Regions from separate parts of the Exiguobacterium sp. s133 genome, predicted to be linked through region 3. Evidence: predicted binding sites of a transcription regulator. Region 3 holds the regulator's gene; each other region holds the start of a gene.
The links. The regulator Rex, encoded in region 3, represses fermentation and respiration genes when NADH is low (regulators of the CRP and FNR family bind a similar motif). The targets are predictions, from matches to a motif close to TTGTGAAATATTTCACAA.
Positions count from the first base shown of each region.

Region 1: a site for Rex is predicted at 3,830-3,847, ahead of KNP96_RS08720 (cytochrome C oxidase subunit II). Genes of this name have one in related genera too.
Region 2: a site for Rex is predicted at 2,749-2,766, ahead of KNP96_RS01565 (cytochrome ubiquinol oxidase subunit I). Genes of this name have one in related genera too.

Region 1 covers NZ_JACSMK010000005.1:61,484-71,761, reverse strand. The annotation lists gene deoD (purine-nucleoside phosphorylase) at 1-694, shown strand, start outside; gene KNP96_RS08730 (aldehyde dehydrogenase) at 886-2,268, shown strand; gene KNP96_RS08725 (Crp/Fnr family transcriptional regulator) at 2,438-3,145, shown strand; gene KNP96_RS08720 (cytochrome C oxidase subunit II) at 3,923-4,036, shown strand; gene KNP96_RS08715 (cytochrome c oxidase subunit II) at 4,049-4,519, shown strand; gene KNP96_RS08710 (b(o/a)3-type cytochrome-c oxidase subunit 1) at 4,520-6,211, shown strand; gene KNP96_RS08705 (response regulator) at 6,710-7,339, opposite strand; gene KNP96_RS08700 (sensor histidine kinase) at 7,336-8,361, opposite strand; gene liaF (cell wall-active antibiotics response protein LiaF) at 8,358-9,077, opposite strand; gene KNP96_RS08690 (hypothetical protein) at 9,135-9,749, opposite strand; gene KNP96_RS08685 (lmo0954 family membrane protein) at 9,780-10,160, opposite strand.
Region 2 covers NZ_JACSMK010000001.1:304,192-314,469, reverse strand. The annotation lists gene KNP96_RS01585 (phytoene desaturase family protein) at 1-62, shown strand, start outside; gene KNP96_RS01580 (disulfide bond formation protein B) at 207-596, opposite strand; gene KNP96_RS01575 (transcriptional regulator CcpC) at 662-1,552, shown strand; gene KNP96_RS01570 (N-acetyldiaminopimelate deacetylase) at 1,536-2,648, shown strand; gene KNP96_RS01565 (cytochrome ubiquinol oxidase subunit I) at 2,882-4,270, shown strand; gene KNP96_RS01560 (cytochrome d ubiquinol oxidase subunit II) at 4,283-5,308, shown strand; gene KNP96_RS01555 (potassium channel family protein) at 5,413-6,081, shown strand; gene KNP96_RS01550 (Cof-type HAD-IIB family hydrolase) at 6,112-6,888, opposite strand; gene KNP96_RS01545 (DNA-dependent RNA polymerase subunit epsilon) at 7,060-7,278, shown strand; gene rnjA (ribonuclease J1) at 7,275-8,942, shown strand; gene def (peptide deformylase) at 9,002-9,541, opposite strand; gene pdhA (pyruvate dehydrogenase (acetyl-transferring) E1 component subunit alpha) at 9,920-10,278, shown strand, end outside.
Region 3 covers NZ_JACSMK010000010.1:9,429-19,706, forward strand. The annotation lists gene KNP96_RS12600 (ABC-F family ATP-binding cassette domain-containing protein) at 1-727, opposite strand, end outside; gene KNP96_RS12605 (redox-sensing transcriptional repressor Rex) at 896-1,555, shown strand; gene KNP96_RS12610 (twin-arginine translocase TatA/TatE family subunit) at 1,555-1,761, shown strand; gene tatC (twin-arginine translocase subunit TatC) at 1,769-2,548, shown strand; tRNA gene KNP96_RS12620 (tRNA-Ala) at 2,656-2,728, shown strand; gene KNP96_RS12625 (hypothetical protein) at 2,900-3,058, shown strand; gene KNP96_RS12630 (hypothetical protein) at 3,160-3,639, shown strand; gene KNP96_RS12635 (hypothetical protein) at 3,644-4,105, shown strand; gene KNP96_RS12640 (hypothetical protein) at 4,132-4,608, shown strand; gene KNP96_RS12645 (hypothetical protein) at 4,623-5,108, shown strand; gene KNP96_RS12650 (FecCD family ABC transporter permease) at 5,205-6,212, opposite strand; gene KNP96_RS12655 (FecCD family ABC transporter permease) at 6,209-7,210, opposite strand; gene KNP96_RS12660 (iron-hydroxamate ABC transporter substrate-binding protein) at 7,281-8,192, opposite strand; gene KNP96_RS12665 (ABC transporter ATP-binding protein) at 8,197-8,988, opposite strand; gene KNP96_RS12670 (NAD(P)/FAD-dependent oxidoreductase) at 9,172-10,227, shown strand.

The DNA.
Region 1 (10,278 bases), on a different contig from region 3:
TAATGCAGCAGAAGGTCAAATCGCAGAAACAGTTTTACTTCCGGGAGATCCTCTTCGCGCGAAGTACATCGCCGAAACATTTTTAGAGGACGTTGTTCTTTATAATGAAGTGCGTGGGATGTATGGCTTCACAGGAACATACAAAGGGAAAAAAGTATCCGTTCAAGGAACAGGTATGGGTGTTCCGTCGATGTCAATTTATGCAAATGAACTCGTTCAATCGTATGGTGCAAAAAACTTGATCCGTGTCGGTACAGCAGGCGGGATTACACCGGATGTAAAAGTACGTGACGTCGTCATCGCGATGAGTGCTTCACACGACATGGCTCAAAATCGTGTCCGTTTCAATGGATTGGATTATGCGCCGACAGCTTCATTCGAGTTATTGCATAAAGCGTACACAATGGCACAAGAACACGGAATCGACGCAAAAGTCGGTCAAGTCTTCACGACGGATCAATTTTATCAAGATGATTTCCACCACTTCAAAAAATGGGCGGACTTCGGTTGCCTCGCAATCGAGATGGAAGCAGCAGGTCTCTACACACTCGCTGCAAAACATAAAGTCAATGCCTTGACGATTTTGACGATTTCAGATCACCTCCTAACGGGAGAAGAAACAACGTCTGAAGAACGCCAAACGACGTTCAATGATATGATGAAAGTGGCACTTGAAACAGCGATTCAGCTGTAATCAATCAGATGAAATAAGACGATGCGGATGGTAAAATCACTGTCTTCATGAAACGAACACAGCAGGACTCGCGTTTCGAGTCCTGCTTTTTTGTCTAATCACAAAGAAGAGGGAGCATACGATTGAATCATTGCTCATTCGCTATGATAGAATGAGGAAAAGAAAGCCTAGACCATGAGGAGGAACACGAGATGGAATCGACGATGACTGAATCAACAATTTCGAATCTTGTTCAAACGCAACGTAATTTCTTTAAGACAGGCGCGACGCGAAGTGTTGCGTTTCGTCTAAGTATGTTGACGTTTTTAAAGCAAGCGATTGAAACGCATGAAGAAGCAATTTATGAGGCATTAAAAACGGACTTGAATAAAGGACGTCAAGATGCGTTTACGACGGAAATCGGATTCGTCTACGGCGAACTCGCACGGATGGAGAAGAAACTTCGCCGACTTGCTAAACCGAAACGAGTCGGGACACCGTTGTTACATATCGGGTCAAAAAGTGACATCCATTATGAACCATACGGAAACGTGCTCGTCATCGCGCCGTGGAACTATCCTTTCCAGCTCGCTGTTGCACCAATCATCGGGGCGATCGCTGCCGGAAATACGGTTGTCTTGAAACCATCAGAACTAACACCAAACGTCTCGCGTGTTCTCCGTGAAGTCTTTGAAACGGCATTTCACGAACGATTTGGACTTGTCATCGAGGGGGATGCGGACGTCAGTTCAGCTGTTCTTGAAGAGAAGTTTGATTACATCTTCTTTACGGGGTCGACGCGTGTCGGAAAAATCGTCCATCAAGCAGCGGCGAAATATTTGACACCTGTCACGCTTGAACTCGGCGGGAAGTCTCCGACGATCGTTCACCGTGATGCGAACTTAAAGCTTGCTGCAAAACGAATTGCTTGGGGCAAATGGTTAAACGCAGGACAGACGTGTATCGCCCCTGACTATGTTTTTGTCCATGAAGACGTCCGCGAGGAATTTTTACGCTTGATTGAAAAGGAAGCTTTTGCCCAGTATGGTAATGGTGTTGGTGTGAATTCTTACGTCAAGATTGTTTCAGACAGTCATTTGGATCGATTGAGTGGCTACTTGCCCCAAGGTGAAATTTTATTTGGTGGTCAAGTCGATGCAGCGACGAGAAAGATGGCACCAACCGTCATGACGGACGTTGATCCAGAAAGTCCGTTGATGCAAGAAGAAATCTTTGGACCGATTCTTCCAGTCTATTCTTATCGTGAAGTGGAAGAGGTCATCCGTTTCATCAATGACCGTGATAAGCCGTTGGCGCTCTATCTCTTCACAGAAAGTAAAGCTGTTCAGCATCGTGTACTCGATCGTGTGTCATTTGGTGGTGGATGCATCAATGATACGTTGATGCATGTTGCGCAACATAACTTGCCATTTGGCGGGGTCGGCGGAAGTGGTATCGGTGGCTATCATGGGAAATTCAGCTTTGAGACGTTCAGCCACCGTAAAGGAGTCGTCAACAATACGACGAAGTTCGATTTGCCGTTCCGCTACATGCGCTCGAATACCGATTCAAAATGGATGCGTTATTTATTATAAATGGGACTTAAACGGAGCCAAGAGTAGATCCAATCGGTCTACCTTGGCTTTTTTTTGTTTATTTAATTTGTGAAATATTGAACAAAGTTTGACAATCTTTTGAAAAAACGCTATTTTCCCTTGTGATGTTCTATACTGAAGGCAGAAGCTACGGAAAGGAGAATGCGAGATGCTTACTTGTGGGACGACAGAAGCCAATACGTTCGTGTTGTCGAGTGAGACACGTGAATTACTTGAAGAGTTCATGACTGAGGTATCTTTTAAAAAAGACTCAATCGTCTGTTGGGAAGGGGAAATGAACGATAAACTTTTTTATGTGAAACAAGGTGGTGTAAAACTATCAAAGCTCACGAAAAAAGGTAGCCCGCTAATGATGTTCTTATATTTCAAAGGTGACTTATTTGGTGAATTCGATGTCGGAGAAGCATTTCCAAGCTCCTATAGTGTCGAAACGATGGAGGACAGTGTCATTGGCTTCATCTCGAAATCGACACTCGAAGATTTGATGAAAAAAGATGGAACATTCGCATTAGATATCATGCGCTGGCAAGCCTTGATGCGAAAACAAACGGAAACGAAGTTACGTGACCTCTTATTGTTCGGGAAACAAGGGGCACTCGCTTCGACACTCTTACGACTAATCGCAATGGACGGAAAAAAAGTCGATGACGATTACGTGATTTCAAAGCGACCGTCGGATACTGAACTCGGTCAGTTGATCGGGGCACCACGTGAAACGGTCAACCGGATGTTTTCTCAGTGGAAAAAAGACAATGTCATTTCGATGACGACGACTAAAATCATCGTTCATGATGCCAACTATTTACGCGATCTTTGCCACTGTGAAGGGTGTCCTGTCGGTGTCTGCCGGATTTAAACTTAACTTGAGCGTTAGCTTACGGAGCCATACGCTGGAGCTGACTTAAAAATTGCTCCAACATCATCCTTTTGATGGAACCGCAACACGTCAAACTTTAGAAGAACTTATCAGCAGTCTAGGATCATATTCTTTTTGAATGTGGTCCTTCAGGATGTAGACAACGTGCTATCGGGAGATCAAGCGTCTTTTTTCGTTGCTTTCCTCGGGCGAGGCGCAAGCCGTTGCTCCTTGATCCTCACGGACAACGAGCAGGGTCTTGCCTGCCTCTGAACGTGCGTTAAAAACGCACTTTTTCCCGTAGGAGTCAACGAAATGTGACGCTTTTTATAGGAATACCGTGACGGAAAGCCTGGCATGCAGACGGTTTAGCACGCGATCCGTCTCGAATCGCTTAGAACCGCGAAAAGCAATCGGTCGCGACCCTGCAGCTTTGCTGTAGCGGCGCGGAAGGTTGCCGCTTTGAAGACGATGCGAGACAGGGACGCGCGAACGGATTGCCTCTCGTTATAGTATGTTCACTCTTCATAATAGTTTGTCTACACGCTGTAGGATCACATTCTTTTTGAATGCGGTCCTTTTTTGTGTCGCATAACAGTAGCAGTTCAAAATATGTTCAGTACGTAACAAGTTGTGAACTTTATGTGTGTTTTATAAAAGAAAAGCGCGAAATCGTCACAATTGGTGTGACGTTTATCACATATTACGAAGGGTGTCTTTTTCTAAAATAAAGGTAGGTTAAGTCACCGATTCAACGACGGAAGGGAGCTACTGATCATGCGTCAGAAATCAGATACAGAACTGAAGGGAACGTTTATCGCTGTATTTATCGTTGCCGGAGTCATCATCGGAATGTGGGGATCAATCTTTTTATTATTCACTTCAAGATAAGGGGGAATCAGGGTGCATATTCATCGTTTAGAAAAAATATGGTTAGTATTCGGTTGTATCATGTTGGCAGTCTTTTTAATCATCATTGGCGTATCAGCATTCGCTTCTGATAATCAACCACCGTCGGATGCAACATTGATTGACCCGACGCAAGTCGATCAGACGAAGCCATTTGATAAACCGGGTCTAAAAAAAATTGACGACAATAAATATGAGGCCGTCATGGTCTCACAAGCTTTCCAGTTCACACCGCAAGACATGATTATCAAAAAAGGCGCGACCGTCGATTTTCTGGTGACGTCGAAAGATGTCGTCCATGGATTTGAAATCGTCAAGACGAACGTCAATATGATGGTCGTTCCCGGACATATCAATTCAATCGAGTACACATTTAAAGAAGCTGGTGAATATTTAATTGTCTGTAATGAATATTGTGGATCGGCGCATCACATGATGTCGACTAAGATTAAGGTGGTGGAATAAATGAATGCGATTTCGAAAAAATTAATGGAGTTTGAGATGGAGCGGGGAATCCCCGCAGGAGAGATTGGATTAAAAGAAGCAAAACTCGGATTTGCCTACGTCAGTTTTTCACTTGTGGCGTTACTGATCGGTGGACTATGTGGTCTACTACAGACACTCGTCCGTACTGGAGTCATTCCAGAAATTGCTGGAGTCGGTTATTATGAATTGCTGACGGCTCACGGACTAATGCTTGCGATTGTCTTTACGACATTATTCATATTTGGACTTTTATTTTCATTTTTAGGACAGTCGTTCGGGCGTTTTGAAGAGTTTCCGAGACGCTTGGGCTGGGTTGGATTCTGGTTGATGATTGTCGGTGTCCTCCTTGTCACATGGATGGTGTTAGCAGGTGAAGCATCCGTTCTCTACACATTTTATGCGCCGCTGAAGGCACACCCTGTTTTTTATATCGGACTCGTGATTTTCGTTGTTGGAACATGGGTTTCTTCTGCCGCAATGTTCCGGATGTACGCGGATTACAAACGAGAACATAAGGATGTCCATCCACCACTTCAAGCCTATATGAGCATTATGACGGCTTTGTTGTGGGTCATCGCCACGCTAGGTGTCGCAGCGACGATTCTCTTTCAACTCTTGCCGTTATCACTCGGTTGGACGGATAAGGTCGGGATCGAATTATCCCGGACATTATTTTGGTATTTTGGTCATCCGCTCGTCTATTTTTGGTTATTGCCAGCCTATATCGTATGGTACACGGTCATTCCAAAGATTGTTGGGGGTAAGATTTTTTCAGATGCTTTAGCACGAATGTCATTTTTACTGTTCTTATTGTTCTCGTTCCCTGTTGGTTTTCACCATCAGTTGCTCGAACCCGGTATTTCAGCATTTTGGAAGTACATCCAAGTCGTCTTGACGTTCCTTGTCATCATTCCTTCATTGATGACAGCATTCTCGATGTTTGCGACATTTGAACTAGCAGGTCGTCGTCAAGGTGCGACCGGACTATTTGGGTGGATCAAGAAAATGCCGTACCGGGATGTCCGCTTTCTTGCACCGTTCGTCGGCATGTTGTTCTTCATCCCGGCTGGAGCCGGTGGTGTCGTCAATGCTTCTCACCAATTGAATATCGTCGTGCATAACACTTTATGGGTGACAGGTCACTTCCATATCACAGTCGGGGCTGCAGTCGCGTTGACGTTCTTTGGAACGGCCTATTGGCTTGTTCCATTATTACGAGGACGGACCTTAACAAAACGGATTAATACAATTGGTCTCATCCAGACGGCGACGTGGACGATTGGTATGCTCTTTATGTCGACTGCGATGCATATTTCAGGCTTGCTTGGCAATCCGAGACGGACGGGTCCTGCGGCATATTTCAAAGATTCGCTCGTCGCAGATTGGATTCCCTATCACGTTGCGATGGCAATCGGTGGTACGATCCTCTTTATTTCAATCCTCTTATTCTTGTTTGCGATGTTCCAACTGGCCTTCCGGACACCGAAAGGAAGTACTGAATTTCCTGTCGCGGAAACAGAGGAAGCAGCGATGAAGACACCACTCTTCTTTGAGAACTGGAAACTTTGGATTTTCGTGACGTTTGCTTTGATTGCGTTTGCTTACACAGTACCGATTTGGCACATGATTGATAATGCGCCTCCTGGAGCTCCAGGTTGGAAACTCTGGTAGCCCTATCGAAAAGTGCTGATAGCTTACTAGCACTTTTTATACACGCTGAAGGGTGAAAATGCTATATTGAGAAGCAATCCGTTCGTGCTTTCCTGTCTCGCCTCGTCTTCAAAGCGGCAACCGGTCACGCCGCTACAGCAAAGCTGCAGGGTCGCGACCGATTGCTTTTCGCTTTAAAAGCGATTTGAGACGGATCGCGCTCTAAACCGTCTCCACGCCTGGATTTCCTTCACGGTATTACTTGAAAAGCGTCACTTTTCATTGACTCCTGCGGGAAAAAGTGCGTTTTTAACGCACTTTCAGAGGCAGGCAAGACCCTGCTCGTTGTCCGCTAGGATCCAAGGAGCAACGGCTTGCGCCTCGCCCGAGGAAAGCAACGAAACACGACGCTTAATCTCCCAATCGCACGTTGTTTACAGTCTGAAGGGCCAGCTTTGATAAGCTGACCCTTTTTTTAATGAATGGATGCGTAGACGAGTGCAAAAACTAAGTAAAAGATTACTTCACGATGTGGTGCTTAAAGGCATAGACGACGGCTTGCGTCCGATCGACGACATCGAGCTTTGATAAAATGTTGGAAACATGCGTTTTGACTGTTTTTAGGGAGATGAACAGTTCGTCTGCAATCTCTTGATTGGCCATACCGCGCGCCATCAACTGTAAGACTTCTTGTTCACGCTCCGTTAAATCGTCGTGGAGTTGACTAGCAGGTTTGCGCAGGCGTTCCATCATCTTACCTGTCACTTGAGCTGCCATGACAGATTGTCCGCTCGCTGTCTTGCGAATTGCTTCCGCAATATCAAACGCGCTTGCCGTTTTTAGGACGTAACTCATCGCACCGGCTTCAATGACGGGATAAACTTTCTCATCATCTAAGAAACTTGTGACGACTAAAATTTTAGCTTCCGGCCACTCGGCGCGAATCAGACGTGTTCCTTCGACACCATCGACCGGCTCCATGACTAAGTCCATCAAAATCACATCAGGGCGATGTTCAAGAGCAAGTTTCGCTCCGATTTGTCCGTCAGCAGCTTCTGCGACCACTTCAATATCAGGTTGGGTCGATAAAAAGGCAGAGACTCCAGCGCGAACCATTTCATGGTCATCGACTAATAATACGCGTATCATACTTGCACCATCCGTTCTTTTCTAAGTTTGACTTCAATCTGCGTTCCTTGACCGGGCACACTGACGAGGCGAATCGTCCCACCGATTTCAGCCGTACGTTCGCGCATCGAGTTGATCCCGTACGAGGCGAGTTTTTTCTCGTCGACGATAAAGCCGACACCGTCGTCATTCATACTCAAGATGATCGTCTCATTGAATTGACGCAATTCGATATTCATGTGCGATGCTTTCGCGTGGCGTAAAGCATTCGTTAAGCCTTCTTGAACGATGCGGAATAATTCATTTTCAATCGGACGCGGTAATTCAATCGGTTCGAGTTTCCAGCTCAATTGCGTCGATTGTTTTCGTGATAGTTCTTCGAGCAGTTGGGTTAGTCCTTGTTGCAACGTCATCCCTTCGAGTTCAACGGGACGTAGTTGGAGCAATAAAGAACGCATTTCTGATTGCGCCGTCTGTGCCATCGTCTCGACTAAGTCAATTTGTTTCGCTGCCGTTTCCGGTTGCGTCAAAATCGTTTGTTTGGCAGCCGTCGTCATCATCGAAATGGCATAAAGTTGTTGGGAGACGGAGTCATGGAGATCACGTGCGAGCCGTTTCCGTTCTTCCGTGATGGCTTGGACACGAACTTGTTCGACGTGTTGCGGACGTGTACTGATTTTTTGAACCGTCTCGACCTGTTCATCGATTCGTTTCCCAATTCGTGAGAGGCGGGTCAGTGTGTGGAAGTAAGGTCCGTTGACAATCGTGACTTCTTTTCCTTGCTCGAGTTCGATGATGGCAGTTGTGACACGTTTGAAGTCACGACGTAAAAAGAAGTAGTGGATGCTGCCGATTGCGAGCGGAAGTAACAGGGATAATCCGACGACAAGCAATAAGACAGGTAAATCTTGTTGACGGACGAAAAGTACATGCCAATCGACTTGGCGTGTACTTAAAAACAAACCAGTCGTCACGACGGCTGTCAGAAATCCGGTCAATACTTGGAGCGCGATGACACCGAGCGGGAAGTGATCACGTTTCATATCGAGGTCACCTCCACGTTACCGATGCCAAGCATGACGTGAATGCGGACTTTTCGAGTCGCTTCTTCATATTGTGGTGCCCGGAACTGAATGCGACGGTTAAAAAATGTCGGGATCCGGCGGACATCTGTTTTGACGCTTCCAAAACCAATCGACGTATCAAGCGTATAGTCATATCCTGAAGGTAATAAAATACGCACATCTCCGACGACACCACTGATGACGATGAGTGTTTCACCTTCTGGGACATAGGCATGCGTTAAATCGATTTCTAAATCTTTGACGATGAACTGTTCACTCAAGTCTTTTAACACGTAAGGTGTTTCAGACTGCGTCGAAAACGAGTAAGCAGGTTGGATCGTAATGCCTTCTTCTTCATAAAGACGTGGTGAAATCTTCGAAAAGAAAAATTCGCGGACGGAGTGTCGGGTGACAAGGATAATTCCGAGATATAGCAAAATTCCGGCGATGACGAATCCGACAGCTGCCGAGCTCAAGACGACTCCAGCTAAGATAATCGTACCGACGATATAAAACAGGATGGCCAGTTTTTCATGACCGCGACGCCGAAAATGAATCCCGACATAATACAACAAGAACGGGAATAAGATTCCAAATAAGACGTTTCCGGCTCCAGTCATCAAATCATAAAATAATCCGAGCGCGAATAGGATCGACACGTAGCCGACTAATTGTTTTGTACTTAATCGTCGCACGATCAATCTCCTCCCTGACATGACAAAGGGAGGCAAGGGCCTCCTTCGTCAAAATACTTATTTTTGGAAGCGACGTTCGAGTTCCGCAATACGTGAATCGATGTCGTCTTCTGGTGTTTGTTCTGCGACATCCGGTTCTGCTACCGTAAACGGATGTTCTTCTTGTTTAATAGTAGCATTTGGTTCGCGTTCTAGCACCTGGTTCATCTTTGATTTTAAATTAGAAACGTTTTCCCGCATCATCCACTCATAGCGTTTATTTTGCAAGTCTTCGAGTTTAAGTTTCAACTCGAGTGCTTCCCGTTCAAGTTGCGTCAATTCCCGTTTCGTTTCAACAATCAACTCTTCGAAGAAACGGAACTGTTCACCGTAATGTTTGGATTCGATAGCGGCGCGTTCTGCAAGTTCCTGCTCTTCAGCTTGTTTAGCAATTTCGACTTGGGCAAACCGCTTATCAGCTAGTTCTTTTGCTTCATCTTGTTTTTGTGTGAGTTCGCTTAGGAGTGACCGTTGACGTTCGAGTAGCCGGTCGATTTCTTTTAAATCAGATTCGGTAATCCGGATATGACGGACTAATTTTTTAGCCGGGACTTCACCTTGCTCGGCTGCCTTTTTGACTTCCGTCATCATTTGGTTAGCAAAATCATTGAGTTGGTCGAATACGTTCTTCATTGTGAATTCCTCCTTGAGTATAAGTAGCGATTAAAAGCGTTTTTGATCGAGGTCTTTCCAATCTGCCTCAAAATGAGACGCGTTTGACCGACGACGGCGAGAAAATAAATCGTTTGGGTTCACACGTTCCATCTTCATCCGCATGTAACCGATGTAGAGGGCAAGTGCTGCCGCGATACCGAATACCGCCCAAATGTTTGAAAGGGCTAAGCCGATTCCGACTGCTGCGAGTAAACCAAAACCGATTTTTGCGATGACTTTTGTTGAACGGATAAACTTACTGATGGCGTAAAATGCAAGCAGTCCACCGAGCCCGAGTCCAATCATATGTGGGAGTGTCCCGATGACGACTGCGAGAAGAGCGATACCAGCAAGTATCATCAAAGCCTGTTTGCCTTTTGATTGCTTCATGATGAAGCCTCCTTTTACTTGATACCTTTATGATAAGGGATGGTGAAAAAAACGACGACGCCCCTCGGACCGTATTCGTCTCGGCCTTGAGGCGGAGTAGTAAGGTCTGACTTTATCG
Region 2 (10,278 bases), on a different contig from region 3:
AAGGTCAGTTATCGGAATTATCTTTTTCAAGTGCCTACACGGTGTCGAGGGAGTGGCAGTGAAACGGTCAAGCATAGTAACGGCATCGGAATGAAATGAAAAACCCGAGCATTCCTGTTATCGAAATGGAATCGCTCGGGTTTCCTATGCGTTAATTTTTGTAGTGAGTTCTACGTGACGCATTTGTTTGAACAGATATCTGCAACTTATGCACTTTTTTTATTCGGGTAAAAGGCAAGGATCAATAAGAGGGTGAAGGCGATTAAACTCATCATTGGGATTGTCAAAAAACCGAAGTAGTTGACCCATTGAATCAGGCAACCATTCGTACAGAGTGCCTCGCCATCCGGGAGGCGTTCGAGAACAACGTGATAGGCAGCAACTGCCCAACCGATTCCAACATATAGTCGAACGAAAAGAGCATCGACGGGGCGATTCCGAAAGAGTGTAATGATTAAATAAAATGCCGTCGTATACATGAACAAGCGTTGCCACCAACAAAGTGGACAAGGGATGAAACCGCGAACTTCACTGAAGTACAGACTTCCTAAGGTCGCAATCGTTGAGACGATTAACATAAAATGATAGCGTGACATATGTACCTTCCTTCCTAACGTGTTAAACTAATGCCATCTTATATCATGAGGAGTCGAATCTTACATTGCAAGTGTCGGAAATGGAAATGTTGATAACTTTATCGGAAGAGCTGAATATGCGAAGAGCAGCCGAACGTCTTTTCGTCTCGCAGCCGGCACTCAGTCAACGATTGGTTGCGATTGAGCGCAGGTGGGCGACGAAGTTGTTCATTCGTTCTTCCCGTGGATTAAGCATTACGCCCCAAGGAGAAAAAGTCATTGGGCTCGCAAAAGAAATGAATCGAAAAGAATTAGAACTAAAAAGTGAACTGACTGCCGAAGAAGGGGCAGTATACGGGACCCTTCGGATTGCTGTCGCCTCCATCATGGGTCAATATTGGTTGCCACGCGTGTTGAAACGTTTCGTGGAACGTTACCCGCATGTACGCGTCCAACTCGTAACAGGGTGGTCGAGTGAAATGATGCGGCATATGCTCGAAGAACATTTTCATATCGGCATCATTCGAGGTAATCCGGACTGGAAGGGCGTCAAGGAACGGTTGTTCTCAGACCCGCTCTATCTTGTTGATAGTGAGTTGACGACGCTTGAACAGTTGCGTAAGACGGACCGACCATTCATTCAGTTCAAAAGTGATTCGACGTACTATCAAGAAATACTCGAGTGGTGGCAGGATCGTTTTTCAAGTCCGCCTGCGCGGACGCTCGTCGTCGACCAAATCGAAACTTGTAAACAAATGGCGTTACATGGCATTGGATTCGCGATTTTACCAGAGTCAACGATTCAAGAATCGAGCGAAGTGATGCAGATTCCGTTGAAGACGTCTTCGGGTAAAGTACTGAAACGCGATACATGGATTTTATCGACGGAATCCATGCTTGAGTTAAAACAAGTCCAAGCCTTTTGGGACATCGTAAAAGAAGAAGGGGGAAGTCAGTCAGATGGAATACGCGATTGAAATGCGAAGAGAACTTCATAAAATACCTGAATTAGGATTCAAGGAGTTCAAGACGCAAGCCTTTATTTTAAATCAGATTCGCTCTTATCCTGAAGACCGCGTCAGCTACGATACGTTTGAAACAGGTGTTTTCGTTCGTGTTAAAGGGTTGACTGGAAATCGAACAATCGGTTACCGCGCAGATATCGATGGTTTGCCGATTGAAGAAGCGACGGGTCTTCCTTTTGGTTCGGAGCATCCGGGAATGATGCACGCCTGTGGGCATGACGTCCATGCGTCAATTGCGTTAGGTCTGCTTCGTCGTCTTGTCGAGTTACCGATCATGGATGACGTCGTCTTCTTATTCCAACCGGCAGAAGAAGGTCCGGGTGGAGCGGAACCGATGATTAAAAGTCCATTATTCGAAAAATATCGTCCGAGTGAAATGTATGGTCTCCATGTGGCACCTGAATATCCGGTCGGGACAATTGCGAGTCGTCCTGGCGTATTATTTGCCAGTGCGCGGGAAGTTCACATCACGATTTATGGTCAAAGTGGTCATGCTGCATTTCCACACTTGACGGTCGATACGGTCGTTGCTCAGGCTGCACTCATCATGCAGTTGCAAACAATCGTCAGTCGATCAATCAATCCGATGAATTGTAGTGTCATCACGATTGGCAAGGTCGATGCGGGGATTCGTGAAAATGTTATTGCCGGTCGAGCTGTGCTAGATGGAACGATGCGTGCGCTGAACGGTACTGACATGGAAAAATTAGAAGAACGGGTACGTGACATCGTTCGTGGAATTGAAGCATCATTTGGCGTGAAAATTGATTTGCAATTTGGAAACCGCTATTACGAAGTCGTTAATGATCAAAACGTCGTCGATAAATTTTCTTCATTCGTTAAGATGAATGCAAATTATGTTGAATGCGACGCTGCGATGACGGGTGAAGACTTTGGATTCATGTTAAAAGAAGTCCCAGGCATGATGTTTTGGCTTGGAATCGATAATCCAACGTCCGGTTTACATCAGCCGACGTTGAATCCGGATGAAGAGGCGATCCCATTTGTGATTAATTTACTGGATCATTACTTCCGTGAATATGTGTAAACTGAATGAATCGTAAAAAGACTGTAGAAATGCCCTTTACTTCGCCTCAAATCGAAGTAAAGGGTTTTCATTTAGCGAGATCATCTAGTTTTCGAACGTTTTGTGAAGAAAATCACGAATAGATGTGAACAATTTGTTACATCAAACATTTAGAACAGACACAAATGATTATGTTCTCTATGATACGGATATAAACATATATAGAAGTACGTTTAGGAAGAGGGGGCACACACATGTTCAATGATCCAGTTATGCTCAGTCGATTATTGACAGGGCTCACATTAGCATTTCACATCATTTTTGCAACGATTGGTGTAGGAGTTCCGTTGATGGTACTCGCAGCCGAGTACATTGGAATTAAACGAAAAGATCCAGATTATATTCTTTTAGCACGACGTTGGACGCGCGGTTATATCGTAACGGTAGCGGTCGGAGTCGTTACGGGGACGGCAATCGGATTACAATTATCGCTCTTATGGCCTTCATTAATGCAAGTAGCCGGACAGACGATTGCTTTGCCACTCTTCATGGAAACATTCGCCTTCTTCTTTGAAGCGATCTTCCTTGGGATTTACTTGTACACATGGGATCGCTTTAAAAATCCATGGTTACACTGGTTAATCGGGATTCCGGTCGTCATCGGGGCAACGGCGTCAGCCTTCTTCATCACGACAGTTAACTCGTTCATGAATTCTCCGGAAGGTTTTAAAATTGTCAACGGAACGTTAACACAAATCGAACCGTTAAAAGCGATGTTCAATACGGCAACGCCAACAAAAGCGACACACGTCATTGTATCTGCTTACTTGACGGTTGCGTTCATTTTAGCAGCAATTGCTGCGTTCCATCTATTGCGCAAGAAAACACTGTCCGCAGCCGAGACGGCGTATCACAAAAAGGCACTTCGTCTGACAGTCATGGCTGGATTGATTTTCGCCTTCTCGACAGCGCTCGTCGGTGATTTTTCAGGAAAGTATCTTGCGAAATATCAACCTGAAAAATTAGCAGCAGCGGAGTGGCATTTTGAAACGACAAATGAAGCAGAATTGATTTTCGGTGGGATTTTGGATGAACAAGAAGATGGTAGTTATGACATCAAAGGTGCGGTTAAGATTCCATACGCCTTGTCAATTCTTGCAGGTGGAGCACCAGATACAGAAGTCATCGGTCTAAATGAATTTGCGAAAGAAGACCAAGCGCCGTTATTCGTCCACTATTTCTTCGATATCATGGTATCGATCGGGATGTATTTAGCAGCGATTTCTGCCTTGTTCATACTCGCATTCCGACTGAAGAAGTTGAACCCGTATAATAAATGGTTACTGCGCGGTATTTTCATTGGTGGACCACTTGCCATCGTTTCGATTGAAGCAGGTTGGATGTACGCGGAAATCGGACGTCAACCATGGACGCTATATGGTATTATGAGAACGGCTGACGCAGCGACGACATCTACTGCAGTCGGACCGATGCTGATTCTATTCAGCATGTTGTACCTCTTGCTTGGTACGATTTGTACAGTCGTATTGCTCCGTATGTTTAAGAATAATCCTGTCGGTAAAGAACTCGCAGACGATCACCATACTCGCGGTGAAGCGATGTTTGCGGACGATAAAGAATAAGGAGGGAACGAGTTGGACATTCAAACACTAGGAATAACCGTACTTTGGACGTTCCTCTATGGATATCTCATCGTTGCCTCAATTGACTTCGGTGCTGGATTTTACGCATTTTACTCGAAATATACAAAACGAGATCATTTGACGAATCGATTGATTTTACGTTATCTTTCGCCCGTTTGGGAAGTGACGAACGTTTTCTTCGTTTTCTTCTTTGTTGGTCTCGTCGGGTTTTTCCCGGACACAGCTTATTACTATGGAACGGCACTTCTCGTGCCTGCATCAATCGTACTCGTTCTGATTGCGATTCGCGGTAGCTTTTATGCCTTTGCGAACTACGGTTCGAACGATAGTATGTTCTATACGTTTCTCTATGGTGCGACGGGGCTCTTGATTCCGGCTGCGATGTCGACGACGTTGACGATTAGTCAAGGTGGCTTTATTCGTAAAACGAATGAAACGGTTGAGTTTTTAGGGACGAAATTGTTTACGAACTTTTATTCCTGGTCAGTCGTAGCACTTGCGATTGTCTCTGTCCTTTATATTAGTGCGATGTTCCTTTTGTTCTACGCAGATAAGGCGCGAGATGTAGGGGCGAGTGACTTGATTCGGAAATGGGCGCTCTTTTGGAGCATTCCAACGATCATCGTCTGTGGACTTGTTTTCTTTGGTTTAAAGAATCAAGCTGCATGGCATTATGAAAACATTTTGAATGGTAACTGGTGGTGGTTCGCAGCAAGTTTTGTGTTTTTCTGTGTTGCAGTCGCACTCGTCTACCTGAAGCGGAATTATGGAATTGCCTTTATCGCTGTCATGGCTCAATACGGAGTTGCATGGTTCGGATACGGCTATACTCATTTACCGTATATCTTATATCCGTACATCGATATCAATAAAGCGGTCGTTAACGAAACAATGGCGACGTCGCTTGTCGTAGTCTTTATCTTCGGACTATTATTATTGATTCCGGCACTCTATCTGATTTTACGATTGTTCCTGTTTGATAACGATTATGTCAGAGGCGAAAAAGTAAAAAAATAGCGAGATCTTAAACGCCTTCACGCACTGTGAAGGCGTTTATAGTATTTTAAGAAGGAATCGGGTACACTACTACTGACGAAGCGAAATCTGAAGGAGAGTTGAACATGAATGGAGAGTTTGCAGTAATTGGTTTGGGGCGTTTTGGTGGTTCGATCGTCCGTGAATTATCGAAGAATGGCTATGACGTTCTAGCGATTGATTCGGATGAAGAACGTGTCAATGAATACATGGGGATTGCGACACACTCCGTCATCGCGGATACGACGGATGAGAACGTATTGAAAAGTCTTGGAATTCGAAACTTTGATCACGTCATCGTTGCGATTGGGGAAAACATTCAAGCTTCGATTTTGACAACGTTGATTTTAAAGGAACTCGGTGTTAAATCAATCACTGTCAAAGCGACGAACGATTACCATGAAAAAGTATTGCGGAAAATCGGTGCTGACTTCATTGTCCACCCGGAACGTGACATGGGGGTTAGGATTGCGAACGGCCTGATGAGTTCGAATATTTTGGATTATCTTGACCTGTCTCAAGAATTCTCAATCGTTGAAATCAAGGTCAGCGATCGCATGGCAAACAAAACGTTGATTGATCTTGATTTACGAAGTAAGTACGGCGCGAACGTCGTCGCCATCAAACGGGGAGAAAATGTCATGATTTCGTTACAAGCTGATGAAGTCATTGAAAAGGGCGACTACCTTGTCGTCATTGGAGAAAACGAAGACTTGGATCGTCTCGAACGAGCCATCCATAAAGTAAAAAGCTGAGGGATCTCCTCAGCTTTTTTTGTATCCCTTTTAAATTAATTGGAATTTTTTTAAACCGTGCGCGATGCCGTCTTCAAGAATGTGTTTCGTGACGAAGTCGGCGGCGGCTTTTGTTTCGTCTAATCCATTGCCCATCGCGATGCCTGTTCCGACGTAGCGGAGCATCTCGAGATCGTTCAGCGCGTCACCGAAAGCAAACGTATCTTCACGTTTGATATCCGTTAAACGGAGGAATTGTTTAATTCCATCGGCTTTCGACGATCCGGCATTGATGACGTCCATCGCTTGTGGGTGCCAGCGAATGAAATCGAATGCTTGATAGTTTTGCGTATAAATCGATTCTTCTTCTGCCTGACAATAGACGAGGGTTTGGAAGATATCGTGCGTCTCGTAAGCTTCTTCATTATAAGCAGGGAGGGGAATATCGAGCGCGCCGAGTGACGTCGCGACGGTATCGTCTGTTTGACGCGTCGTGAAGCCTTGTTTCTCGCCGAGATAAACAAGTGTGTGCCCATTCTCTTTTGCACGTGATGTTAAATGTTTCAAATCATCGACGGGTTGCGGACGTTTATAGATGACTTTATTTTGATGAACGACGATTTGACCGTTGTAGCCAATGACCGTATCGATGCCGAGTTGCTCACGGACGCCTGACAGCATTGCAGGACCACGCCCGGTCGCGATGGCGACGTAAACGCCGTTTTCCTGTAGTTGTTTGATTGCCTGTTTTGTCGATTCCGGTATGAAATGACCATCGTGAAGCAAGGTTCCATCGATATCGAAAAAGACGACTTTTTGATTTGCCATGGTTTCACCTTCTCTATTTAATTGGCTGAATAGCCGTTTACAAATGAAAGTATAGCATAGCGCCTAGGTTCAAGCAGATATCAGTTGTTGAATAAGGATGAAAAAATGAACCGTTTTCGTGTATACTAATCTAAGGACAAAAAACAATGGACTGATAAGGAGTTGCTAAGTATGATTTTTAAAGTATTTTATCAACCGCTTCGTTCGGAAGCACCAGTAAGAGAACGGACAGAGGTTATGTATGTTGAAGGAGAGAGCATTCGTGACGTGCGAACATCGATTGATCATCTCATCAAAGACATTAATGTTGAATTCATCCGCGAAGTAAGTGGAGAATTCCTAGAGTACGAAAAACAAAGTGTTGACTACAAGGTAGCGACGTTCGCATGAAGTTCGTCAAAAACCACCAAGCAGCCGTATTCGCACTCGGCGGTTTAGGAGAAATCGGGAAGAACACATATGTGGTTCAATTCCAAGATGAAATCATCGTCATTGATGCAGGGGTCATGTTCCCAGAAGATGAATTGCTCGGAATCGATTATGTTATTCCAGATTACACGTATTTAATCAAAAATAAAGATAAAGTCAAAGGTGTGTTCATTACACACGGACACGAAGATCATATCGGCGGACTTCCTTTCTTATTAAAACAAGTGAACTTACCGATTTATGCGGGGAAAATTGCCCTTGGTTTAATCAAGGTCAAATTAGAAGAGCATGGTTTATTACGGACGGCGGAACTTCATGAAATTGATGAGGACTCGATCATCAAGTTCCGGAAGACAAGTATTTCATTCTTCCGGACGACACACTCGATTCCAAATTCGTTCGGTGTCGTCGTAAAAACGCCACAAGGCAATATCGTCCATACGGGGGACTTTAAGTTCGACTTCACACCAGTTGGGGAGCCTGCTGACTTAGCGAAGATGGCAGAACTCGGGAAAGAAGGCGTACTTTGTCTCTTATCTGACTCGACGAATGCTGAAGTTGAAGGATTTACAATGAGTGAACGGGTTGTCGGTGAAACGATTTCGGATGTTTTCCGGAAAGCGGATGGACGAATCATCTTTGCGACGTTCGCCTCGAACATTTATCGTCTCCAACAAGTCGTCAATGCCTCGGTCGAAGCAGGACGGAAAATCGTCGTCTTCGGTCGAAGCATGGACAAGGTCATGATGATTGGACAAGAACTTGATTTCATCAAGGCACCTAAAGGAACAATCATCGAACCGAACGAAATGAAACGGTATAAATCGAATGAAATTACGATTCTTTGTACAGGTTCGCAAGGAGAGCCGATGGCAGCGTTAAGCCGAATCGCCAATGGGACACACCGTCAGATTTCAATCATTCCTGATGATTTGGTCATCTTCTCATCTTCACCGATTCCAGGAAACGTTGTTTCGGTCGGGAAAACGATCAACCAGCTGTATAAAGCAGGAGCAGACGTGATGTATGGTAAGCTCAATGATATCCATACGTCAGGTCACGGTAGTCAGCAAGAGCAACTCTTGATGCTGCGCCTACTCAAGCCGAAGTACTTCATGCCGATTCACGGTGAATACCGTATGTTGAAAAAACACATGTCGCTTGCGATGGATGCGGGTGTTCCGGAAGAGAACTGTTTCGTCATGGATAACGGTGAAGTCTTAGCACTCGATGCCAATGCAGCAGCGATCACTGGTAAAATCCAGGCGAATGCGGTATACGTCGATGGAAAAGGGATTGGAGATATTGGAAACATCGTGTTACGCGATCGTCGTATTCTTTCGGAAGAAGGACTCGTCGTCGTCGTCGTCACACTCGACTCGAAAACAAACCGTCTTGTTTCTGGACCGGACATCATTTCCCGTGGATTCGTCTACATGCGTGAATCAGGCAACTTAATTAAAGATGCCGAGCGCTTGTTGAAACGTTCGTTAGAACAATCATTAACGAACCGAAACACGAAGTGGACAGATATCAAACAAGTCATCAACGATACATTAACACCTTATTTGACTGAAAAAACACAACGTCATCCGATGGTCATGCCGATCATTATGGAAGTTTAACGAAAAAAGCCATTTCCTGAATCAGGAAATGGCTTTTTTGTTTCAAGGCGTGGAAGAGCTCATGTGGCAGGTCCATATTCCTTGAATGGTTCTTTTTTATCGATTCGATCGTAAAACATGATGCCGTCTAAATGGTCATATTCATGCTGGCAAACGATGGCTTTCATACCTTTTAATCTTAATTTTACAGGAATTCCGTTATGATCGATGCCAGTAAGGGTAATACGCATATAGCGTGGCACGTGACCTTCGACTTCACGGTCGACGGATAGGCAGCCTTCACCACCAGTTAAAAACGTCTGTTCGACAGAGTGGCTGATGATTTTCGGATTATAGATTCCGAACTCTAAAAGATCGTCGCCGTCTGGAAGTCGAATCGCGAACATCCGCTTATTGACACCGATTTGAGGAGCAGCAAGACCTATCCCGCTACGCAAATCGTACTTTTCAGCTATTTCATCATCTTGACTGTTAGCAAGAAACTCGCGCATCAAGCGCATCGTTTCTTTATCTTCCTCACTGAGTGGGAAAGTAACTTCCACCGATCGTTCGTGAAGCGTCGGAACTTCTTCGCGTACGATTTCATTCATGGTGATCATGAACAACACCCCTTTCATCTATAAAAATTATAGCACAAGCGAAAGGGGAAATTCATAACTAACACAGTTACAAATAGTTGAATAGTACAGAAGGAGAAACAGAAGGTTTTTGTGAAAGGCGTCACAAATGACGGTCGTAAAAAAAAATAAAACATTTCCTTTGATTTTATAGGCGTTACAGTTTTATACTTGTAACGTAATGAACAAGACATCAAATCGTGTCGAGTCATGTTAATACAGTTTACTCAACTGAATAGGTACACAGATATATGTTCAAGAAAGGTCACACGGGACTTCGATTTTTGAACACTATTGGTATGTGGGCAAATCAGTCAGAGGAATATTTCGCTGAGCACAGTGAAAGGATGAGGTGAAAAGATGAACTTAAACATGTTTAAAAACGTGGAAGAAAACTTTGAAACGTTCCGCATTCTTGACGAGAAAGGTGAAGTCGTCAACAAAGACGCTATGCCGGATCTCTCAGATGAAGAATTAACGGAATTAATGCGTCGTCTCGTATACACACGTATCTGGGACCAACGTGCAATCTCACTCAACCGTCAAGGACGTCTTGGTTTCTATGCTCCAGTAGCAGGACAAGAAGCGTCAATGATCGGAACACAATTCGCACTCGATAAGGATGACTGGATTCTTCCTGGATACCGTGATATTCCACAGATGGTCTTCCATGGCTTCCCACTCTACAAAGCATTCTTGTTCTCACGTGGACACATCAC
Region 3 (10,278 bases):
TCCGGCAGACGTTCCGTGACAATTCATAGACGACGTTGACGACCTGGTCGAGGAAGTAACGATCGTGGGAGACGATCAAGACCGCTCCACGGTAACCAGCCAGGTAACTTTCGAGCCAAGAGAGTGTATCGATGTCGAGGTGGTTCGTCGGCTCATCAAGAATCAACAGCTCAGGTGCCTGAAGCAACATCTTCGCCAGTGCGAGTCGCGTCCGTTGTCCACCGGATAGCGTCTGGATCCGGCGTGAATAATCGTCCGGATAAAAACGCATCCCGTGCAGGACGGAGCGGATGTTGGCTTCGAACTGATAGCCGCCGGCGTCCGAGAAGTCATGTTGTGCCTGATCGTATGTTTTCAACAGACGGTCGTAAGCAACAGCATCATTCAAGATATGGTCCATCCCCATCTCAATCTCCATCCGACGGAGCGAACGTTCCTGCTCTTGCAGGTGTTCGAACACGGTCAACATTTCATTCCAAATCGTTTCATTCGACTCAAGACCACTGTCCTGGGCGAGGTAACCGATTTTCACTTCCTTACTCTTCATGATCTCACCAGAGTCATGACTGAGCTCTCCGGCGATGATTTTTAAAAGTGTCGATTTTCCGGCACCATTTCGTCCGACGAGCGCAATCCGGTCCCGCTCCTGCACTTCGAGTTTAATATTGTCTAAAATCGGCTCAACACCGAATGATTTTGATAGTTGGTTCACTTGTAAGAGAATCATAAAAACATCCATCCTTCCACCCTTTAGTCTATCATGAAAAAAACGCAGGAGTCCCGTGGAATATATTATTTGTTAGTCTATGTGAAGTGGTTTACAATCAAAGAGAATAGAATTCTTTGCATTGATTTGGGTGCCACGTCAGAACGTGGCCGAAGGGGGAACTGCAGTATGAATGGGCCAGACACAAAAATACCACAAGCGACGGCGAAACGACTGCCGTTATATTATCGTTTCATTCAGAGTCTTTATAACTCAGGCAAGCTGCGCGTCTCTTCAGCAGAGCTCAGTGAAGCGGTCAAAGTCGATTCAGCGACGATCCGCCGCGATTTTTCCTACTTTGGGGCGTTAGGGAAAAAAGGATACGGTTACAACGTACAACATCTATTGACGTTTTTCCGAAAGACACTGAATCAGGATGAAGTCACGAATGTGGCACTTGTCGGGGTCGGACATCTCGGAACGGCGTTTGCAAATTATAACTTTTTAAAGAATAATAGTACTCGGATAGTCGTTGCGTTTGATGCGGACGAAAACAAGGTCGGAACAACGACGCAAGACGTTCCTATCTATCATGTCTCTGACATGAAAGAGCAAATCGAAGCGAACAAGGTTGATGTCGCCATCTTGACGGTCCCATCCCAGTTCGCACAGTCAGTAGCGGATGAGTTAGTTGAGTATGGTGTGACCGGAATCCTGAACTTTACACCGGCGCGGTTGAACGTACCGGCCCATGTTCGGGTCCATCACATCGATTTGTCGATCGAGTTGCAGTCACTAGTTTATTTCATGAAGCATTATTCGCAATCAGCTGAAGGAGTGAAATCATAATGGAAAACCTTATTCCATCAACCATCGCGTTCATCGGACCGGGGAGCATCGCCTTGATCGGTGCCGTCGCGTTGATCATCTTCGGACCGAAAAAATTACCGGAGCTCGGTCGTGCTGCCGGTCAGACGTTAAAAGAGTTCAAGAGTGCGACACACGGCATCATGGACGATGATAAAGACAACAAGGATGAATCGAAAGAGAAGTGATTAAATTATGGCGATTGATCAAGAACAGAGTGTGACATCGCATCTAGACGAGTTGCGCAAGCGGATCGTCTGGTCACTCATCATCGTCGTCGTCTTGTTCGCCGCGGCCTTTCCGCTCGTCCGACCGCTCGTGCGTTTTCTGCAGTCGGACCTGAAAGAGCTCGGCATCGGATTGAATGCCTTTAATGTGGCCGATCCCCTGATGTTGTACTTGAATTTAGCGTTCATCATCGCGGTCGTCCTGGCTTCACCATTTTGGATGTACCAGCTATGGGCGTTCATCCGACCCGGTTTATTCGAACAGGAACAGAAAGCGACCTTGACGTATATTCCGGTCACGTTTTTCTTATTTTTGTCCGGAATCGCGTTCTCTTATTTTTGGTTACTTCCGTTTCTACTCAAAGTATCGACGGAACTTGGGCAAGAGCTCGGCATCGAGCAAGTCATCGGGGTCGAAAACTATTTCAGTTTCTTAATACGGCTGACGATTCCGTTCGGTATCTTGTTCCAACTGCCGGTCGTGACGATGTTCTTGACTCGTCTTGGACTCGTGACGCCATTGTTCATGCGGAAAAATCGGAAATATGCGTACTTTGCGCTGTTTGTCATCGCGGCTTTAATCTCACCACCGGATGTGACGTCACATCTGATGATTTCGGTACCGTTGTTCGTCCTCTATGAAATCAGCATCATGATTTCAGCCCGGACGTACAAAAAAGTACTGATTCTTGAGCAACAGGCGGAGCTTGAACGGCAAGCGGATTTGATGCGTGAGTTGAATAAGTAACAGTCTCCTCTCGGTCGTTTCGGCGACGGAGAGGTTTTTGTTTGGAAGCGCTCTTTTTATATTGAAAAAGTGAATCGATATGGTTTATACTGATTACAAGAATATGAGGGGGCTTAGCTCAGCTGGGAGAGCGTTTGGCTGGCAGCCAAAAGGTCGTCGGTTCGAGCCCGATAGTCTCCATATGTACATCACTTGGCATTTGCCGAGTGGTGTTTTTTGTTATAGTGGTGGCGGCAAAACAGAAGCTTACAGCCTGGATGATGTTGATGAACCGATTGAAGTCGTTTTCTGTGTTTATCCTTTTGAGGGAATGGGAAATTTCTTAATAGGTAATCAAGAGGGGGAAGCATTATGAATCCATTTACGACGTTAATTGCCTTCATCGTCGGCTGTCTTGTTCTGTATCTCGGAATCCGTGATAAGAACGGTTGGTTGATTGGTGTCGCGCTGATTCCGTTAGCAATTGTTGCGTATAGCGTCATCTATCTCATCATTCAGGTTTCAGCCTAGAAACTCCTTTTTTAAGGAAGTTTCTTTTTTTTTGAAACATAACTGGTAAACTGTAAGTATATGACAGTATAGACAGTTGAAACGAGGGAGGGCATTTCAGGATGGAACAAACGCTCCGCGAGGAACGATTACAGGCGTTGACGGTTGCTTATATCGAAAAAAATCAATTGCAGAATAAAAGTTGGGTCATCGCTGCCTTGATGGCGACAGCAGGAACGTTTACGGAAATCTTCAGCACGACCATGTACTTGAGTCTGTTACCGCTTGTCTTTCTCGTGTTTGATCTCCCGTTTCGACTCGAAAAACGAAAAATCCTGGCGCGCTATCTCTCAAGCGACCAAGTGATGAACCAATCGTTGCTGTGGCTCGGGATTCAATTCGTCTTGTACGGTTCGCTGTACACCGTGATACTTGAGACGAAAGAGATGTCGATCTGGAAAATTGCCCTTTGGATGCTGATCATCCTCGCACCGGTCTATTACGTTACGGATTGGTTGTTTAAAAAGATTGCCCGGTCAGGCGATCCCGACTTCGTCAGTGATAAAGAAATTCATGCGAATGTTAAAGAAGTGGAGGAGTGACAAGGTGAGTACATTGATTGAAAAAAATACACGGTTGAAATTACTGGGACCGCCATTAAAAAGGATTCAGCATCTGGTGCCGGTTCCAGTTCTGCTGCTTGCGCTTGTTGGTTGGTTCATCCCGGGTTTTCGAGGGCTGATCTCCTTATTTGCGATTACGGTATTCTGTTTGGCTAACGCACTTAGAGAAATCATTCGTCTGCGGATTTTAAAGCAACGCCTTACGAAAGATATCTATAAAAAGACGGTCTTGAAAGTGGCACGTGTATCGATTATCGGTTCGTTCATCCCAATTTTTACACTTTACGTGGGGACTGTTTTTCCACAATACGCCGGTATTTCTTTTACGGTCTTTCTTATGTCGATCATCGTCGCCTATTTGATTGTGTCCCAATTGAACAAACAAGCGAAACAACTGGATCCGGCATTCGTCACGATGCGTGAGATTGAGCGTTACCGTAAGTAAGCGAAACACACAAGAGGAGTGAACGGATGAGAAACACTTTAAGCACGTATCAAAAATGGACAAAAATCAGCCGGCAAATCCGGACGTATGTAATTGCGGGCGTATTTTTTGCGGTGCTGTTCTTCTCCGGAAGCGGGCACCTGACGGATTCAGCAGTTGGATTTTTGATTCTTACGCCGTTACTCGCCTATAATGGCATGCAGCGAGTGATCCAATCCGTTCTGTTAGTTCGGTCGAAGGTACAGGCGCGACCACTTGGTCTGCTGTTCGGTGGGATCACTTTACTCGAAGCGGTCTTTATTGCGGGTGCCGCAGTTGTCGCCCCGCACCTTGGACAGTGGGGCTATCTGTTTCCGCTAATGTTGTGGATTTCAGGGATGCTGCAATTTCAAAAGTGGACGGACCGGACGGTAACGAAGCTCGATAAAATGGATTTGCTTGAGACACCGGACCGAAAAGGAATCGAACACCGTCATCCGACGGGCGAAGGAATCGGGATGTAACGAGGAGGCAAACGATGGAGAGCATGCAACGCGAGCGGAAAATGGATTATATCCGATTTTTAAAACAGGCACGTTACATTCAAACGGTCTTGTTTGGACTGGTATTGTTTGTATTTCTCTTTTTAGCAGACGATTGGCATCTGACAGAATCATCGTTTCAGTATTTCTTGTTAGTCCCTTTGTTATCCTATCGATGGATCGTCCGATTCCTGAAGTACCGCTATTTCAAGAAGCGGTTTGACGGGCTTGAGGCCTGGGATCATCTCGGACTACCGTATATATTGATCAGTATCATTGAAGTACTGGTCGTCGTCCTGGGGCAAATCATCACGCCCTACGTAGCGCGTCCCGAATACATCGGACCGTTCCTTGTCTTTTTCCTAACGGTGCTGTCATTGGACCGAATTGTCGATAAACGGATTAAACGACTCGATCCGACACACTTATCAGAACAGGAATTGATCCGGGCGGAACGGGAAGAAAAACGAATCAAATATTGACTGGTCATCTTAGAGCAACAAAAAAACGCAAGAAGGCGGCGGATTCCGGATTCGCCTACTTCTTGCGTTTTTAGTTGTGATCGCATCATGTAGAGGTTATTTTTTTGACAGCAAATAAATGAAGTAAGGAGCACCGATGATCGCAACGACGATTCCTGCCGGGATGCCTTGCGGGTCAGCGATGTTCCGACCAATCGTATCGGCGAGGACGAGTAACCATCCGCCAATCAAAACGGCGATCGGTAAGAACAGTTGATGCCTTGGACCGACGAGGGCGCGCGCGATATGGGGCGCCATCAAACCGATGAAGGCGATCCCGCCTGTTACAGAAACGGCGGATGCAGCGAGTGCGACAGCGGCGAGTAACAGTTGGATGCGCTCCTTTTCAATCGCGACGCCGACGCCGATCGCAACCGGTTCATTCAGCGCCAGCAGATTGAGTTTGTTTGCCTTATAAAACGTAAACGGTACGAGAATAAGCAGCCAAGGCAACAACGCGTAGACGAATGTCCAGTCCGTTCCCCAGATGTTCCCGGCGAGCCATTTGGCGATGAAGTCGACCTTCTCACGGCGCGCGGATGAAATCAGGACGACCATGATGCCGGATAACGCCATCGAGAATCCGACTCCGGTCAAAATCAGACGGATCGGTTGCAGGCCACGGACACGATCATACGATAAGGCATAAATGGCAATCGCTGTGATCAATGCCCCGATGAAGGCAGCAACTGGTAACCCATAGATGAACGCACCGACATCGACCGGGAAGTAAAGGAAGAAGGCGGCGATGGCGACACCAGCACCTGTATTGATACCGATGATGCCGGGATCTGCGAGTTCGTTGCGGGTGATGCCCTGAAGAATCGCACCGGATAAGGCGAGTGCCATGCCGGCGAGTACCGTGATTAAAATCCGCGGCAGGCGGAGTGAGAACAAAACAAACTCTTCTTTGAACGACCCTTGACCGAACAGTGTCGGCAGAAGCCGGTCGTACGAGAGGGAGGCGGGCCCAAGCCCGATACTGATGATGATCGTTCCGAGCAATAACAGACTAAAGACGATAAAGATCAACCGCTGACGGCGGCGGAGCGATGTTTCGATCATGAGAACGCACGACCTCCTTTGCGGACGATGAGTAAGAAGAACGGCAGCCCGAGCATCGAGACGATCGCAACGACCGGTGTTTCGTATGGAGCATACAGTGTCCGGCCAATCGTGTCCGCGAGTAACATGAACGTCGCACCGAAGACGGCGGTCATCGGGAGGATGAAGCGGTAATCGGTGCCGACGATTGCGCGGACGATGTGCGGAATCATCAAGCCGATGAATGCCATGTTACCGACTAAAGCAACGGCGGCCCCGGCGAGCAGGATGACGACGACGTAGAGTACACCTTTAATCCGGGTGATGTTTTGCCCGAGCCCGAGTGCGACTTCTTCTGATAAGCTTAAAATCGTTAATTGACGTGAGAAGATCATCGCAATCGCGATGCCGATCAGGATGACGGGGGTGATGATTTGCAGTTGCCCCCAGGTCGTTCCAATCAGCCCGCCGGATGTCCATTGCGAGACGTCTTGAGCGATTTTGAAGTAAATGCCGATCCCTTCTGCGATTGCGTATAAAAAAGCAGAAATCGCGGCCCCAGCGAGGACGATTCGAAGTGGTGAAAACCCGCCACGTTTTGAGGCACCGATCCCGAAGACAAGTAAGGCACCGGCTGCTGCTCCAAGGAAACACGCGAGCATGATGCCGTAGTAATTGATACCGGGAATGAAGACGAGCGCAAGAGCAAGGGCCGCGTTCGCGCCTGCCGTCAGCCCAAGCAGTCCGGGATCGGCAAGGGGATTACGTGTCATCGCCTGCATGATCGCACCGGAGACACCGAGTGCAGCCCCGACCAGCATCGCAGCGACTTCGCGCGGTAACCGGATTTCCTGAATGATTTTTGCTTTACCGTTCAAGGGACCGAACGTCAAAGCGTTCCAGACCTCACGTATCGTCGTGTCGGCGGCACCGAACGTCATCGAGATCCAGAACATGACGACGAACAGGAGTAAACCGAACGTGATTTTCAGTCCGAACGGGAATCGACCGGATGACATAGTTATCGTCTCACTTTCATTAGATAGTCAAAAAGGAGGGACCGAAAAATCGGTTCCCTCCTTATTTTTGTTACGCGCCAAGGAAACTTTTCTTGAAGAACTCGAGCTGACGTTCGAGCGTCAATGGATCATTGAAGTAAAATTCTTTCGAATCGACTTCGAAGACGTGGTTGTTTTTAACAGCAGGAATATTTTTGTATGTGTCTGTTTCTGTAAACGAGTTATCTGCTTCTGCCGTCTTACTGAAGATGAGGTAATCCCCTGCATATTCAGGTAAGACTTCCGGTGATAGCGCGTAATAGCCGTCTTTTAAAGCCATTTCCGTAACTTTTTCCGGCATCTTCAATTTCATTTCCTGGTAGAGGATTTCTGTACCGCGTCCCCAGTTGTCGCCGAAGACGTAAAGCTGTTTATCGAAGCTTTCGATGACAGAGACCGTCGCATCGTCACCGATTTTGGCTTTAATCTCTGTTCCGGCGTCCGCTGCGCGTGTTTGGAAGTCTTTGACCCAATCGCGTGCTTCTTGTTCTTTATTGAGCAATTTACCGATTTCGATATGTTGTGTCAAATAGTCGACTTTGCCGTACGTGTACGTGACGGTTGGAGCGATTTCTTTAAATTTATCGATGTTTTTCGTTGTATTGTAGCCGATGATGAGATCGGGTTCGAGTTCGATGACTTTTTCGACGTTTTCTTCTGATACTTCCTGGACGTCTTTCAAATCAAACTTCGGATTCGATTTTGACCACGAATCGACACCGACGAGTGGGACGTCGAGTGCCATGACGTTTCCGGCGAAACCGGCAAGGACGACGACGCGTTTCGGATCAGCCGGGACTTCGACGTCACCTTCTTCCGATTTATAGGTGATCGTTTCTTTTTTCGTATCGGAAGACGTATCTTCTGTTTTATCTGTATTGCCGCAGGCGGCGATGACGAGTGCTAAGAGTAATAAAATCGGTAAGAGTACTAGTTTCTTCATGTGGTTAATCTCCCTTGATTAAGTTGTAGGTGACACACATCGGCTTATTCGTCCGTGGATCACGACCGATTTCGGCATCGATATGAAATACTTCTTTTAAGACGTCATGCGAAATGACTTCCTCGCACGTTCCGGCTTTGACGACTTCGCCTTCTTTCATCGCGATGATGTAGTCGGCAAAACGGGCGGCCTGATTCAAATCATGTAACACCATGACGATCGTCCGGCCTTCCGTCCGGTTGAGATGCTCGAGCAGCTCGAGGACTTCGAGCTGGTGGGCGAGATCAAGGTAAGTCGTCGGCTCATCGAGGAAGATGATATCCGTTTCCTGCGCCAGCGCCATCGCAATCCAGACGCGTTGCCGTTGACCACCGGACAAGGCGTCGACCGGACGGTGTTTGAATGCCGTCGTATCCGTTGCCTCTAACGCCCAGTCAATGATCTCGTAATCATGTTTCGTTAAGCGACCAAATCCTTTTTGATAAGGAAAACGACCGTATGAGACGAGCTCTGCGACCGTTAGACCGCTTGCACTTTCCGGTGTCTGAGGCAGGATCGCCATTTTCCGGGCAAGCAGCTTTGTACTTTCCTTCGCAATATCGAGACCGTCAAGCAGGGCACGACCAGACTGATGGGGGATGATTCGGGTCATCGCTTTCAATAAGGTCGATTTACCGCAACCATTCGCACCGATGATTGTCGTGATTTGCCGATCCGGAATCTGAACCGTCAAGTCTTTGACGATGGTACGATCTCCGTATCCGATACTGATTTCTTCTGTTGCTAGACGTACCATACGCAGAGGCTCCTTCTCGTTTAAAGCTGTTTTCATTGATAATGATTATCACTATCGTCTCCCTAACCATACCAGTCTCATAAAAACGCTGTCAACATTTTTTCTTGTCTTCAAGAGATGTTCACGTTATCATTGGGAATGAGAATGATAATCAGTCGTAGTCGAGAGCGAGGAGTGAGTGAGATGGAACAGCAGGAATTGTTTGATGTAACGGTAATTGGTGGAGGCCCGGCCGGGTTATACTCGACTTTCTATAGCGGATTACGCGGGATGAAGACGAAAATCATTGAATACCAGGCAGAGCTTGGTGGCAAGATTCATGTTTATCCGGAGAAGATGATTTGGGATGTCGGGGGACAGCCACCCATTACCGGAGCGAAGCTGATCGAGCAACTCGTCGAACAAGGCTTAACGTTTAATCCGTCCGTGCACCTGAATGAAAAAATCATTTCAATCGCAAAAGACGTATTCGGAAACTTCGTCCTCGAAGCGGAGTCGGGAGAAATTCATTATTCGAAGACAGTCATCGTCGCTGTCGGCGGCGGGATACTCAATCCCCAAAAACTGAAGATTGAAGGGGCCGAACGGTACGAAGTGTCGAACTTGAACTATACCGTCAAATCGATTGAGCGGTTTAAAGATAAGACGGTCCTGATTTCAGGTGGCGGTAACTCAGCGATCGACTGGGCGAACGAGCTCGAACCGATTGCGAAAAAAGTTTACGTCACATACCGGAAAGACTGTTTCACAGGTCACGAGGCACAAGTCGACCAACTCGTCCGAAGCTCAGCCGTCTGTCTCCTCAACACGACGATTCATAAGTTGATCGCAAGCGACGATCACCACCGGATTGCGTCCGTCGAATTGATTGATTGTGCGACGGACGTGACAAACATCGTTGACGTCGATGAAGTCATCATCAACCATGGCTACGAACGGGAAGCAGAGTTGCTCGCGAACTCGGAACTCGACATCAAACAAGTCGACGACTTTTACATCGCCGGTAACGCGTCGAGCGAATCAAGTGTACCGGGATTGTATGCAGCAGGAGATATTTTGACGCATGACGGAAAGGTGAACTTGATTTCGGGTACATTCCAGGACGCGGCAAACGCCGTCAACCGGGCGAAGCAGTTCATTGAACCGGATGCTGCCAAAGTCGCGATGGTCTCATCCCACAATGAAGTTTTCAAAAAACGGAACCGTGAATTGATTCAAGAAATGGTCAACGAAAAGTAAAAAACACCTGTCTTAAAGATCGCCCCTCGTCACATGGACGTCGGTCGTCTT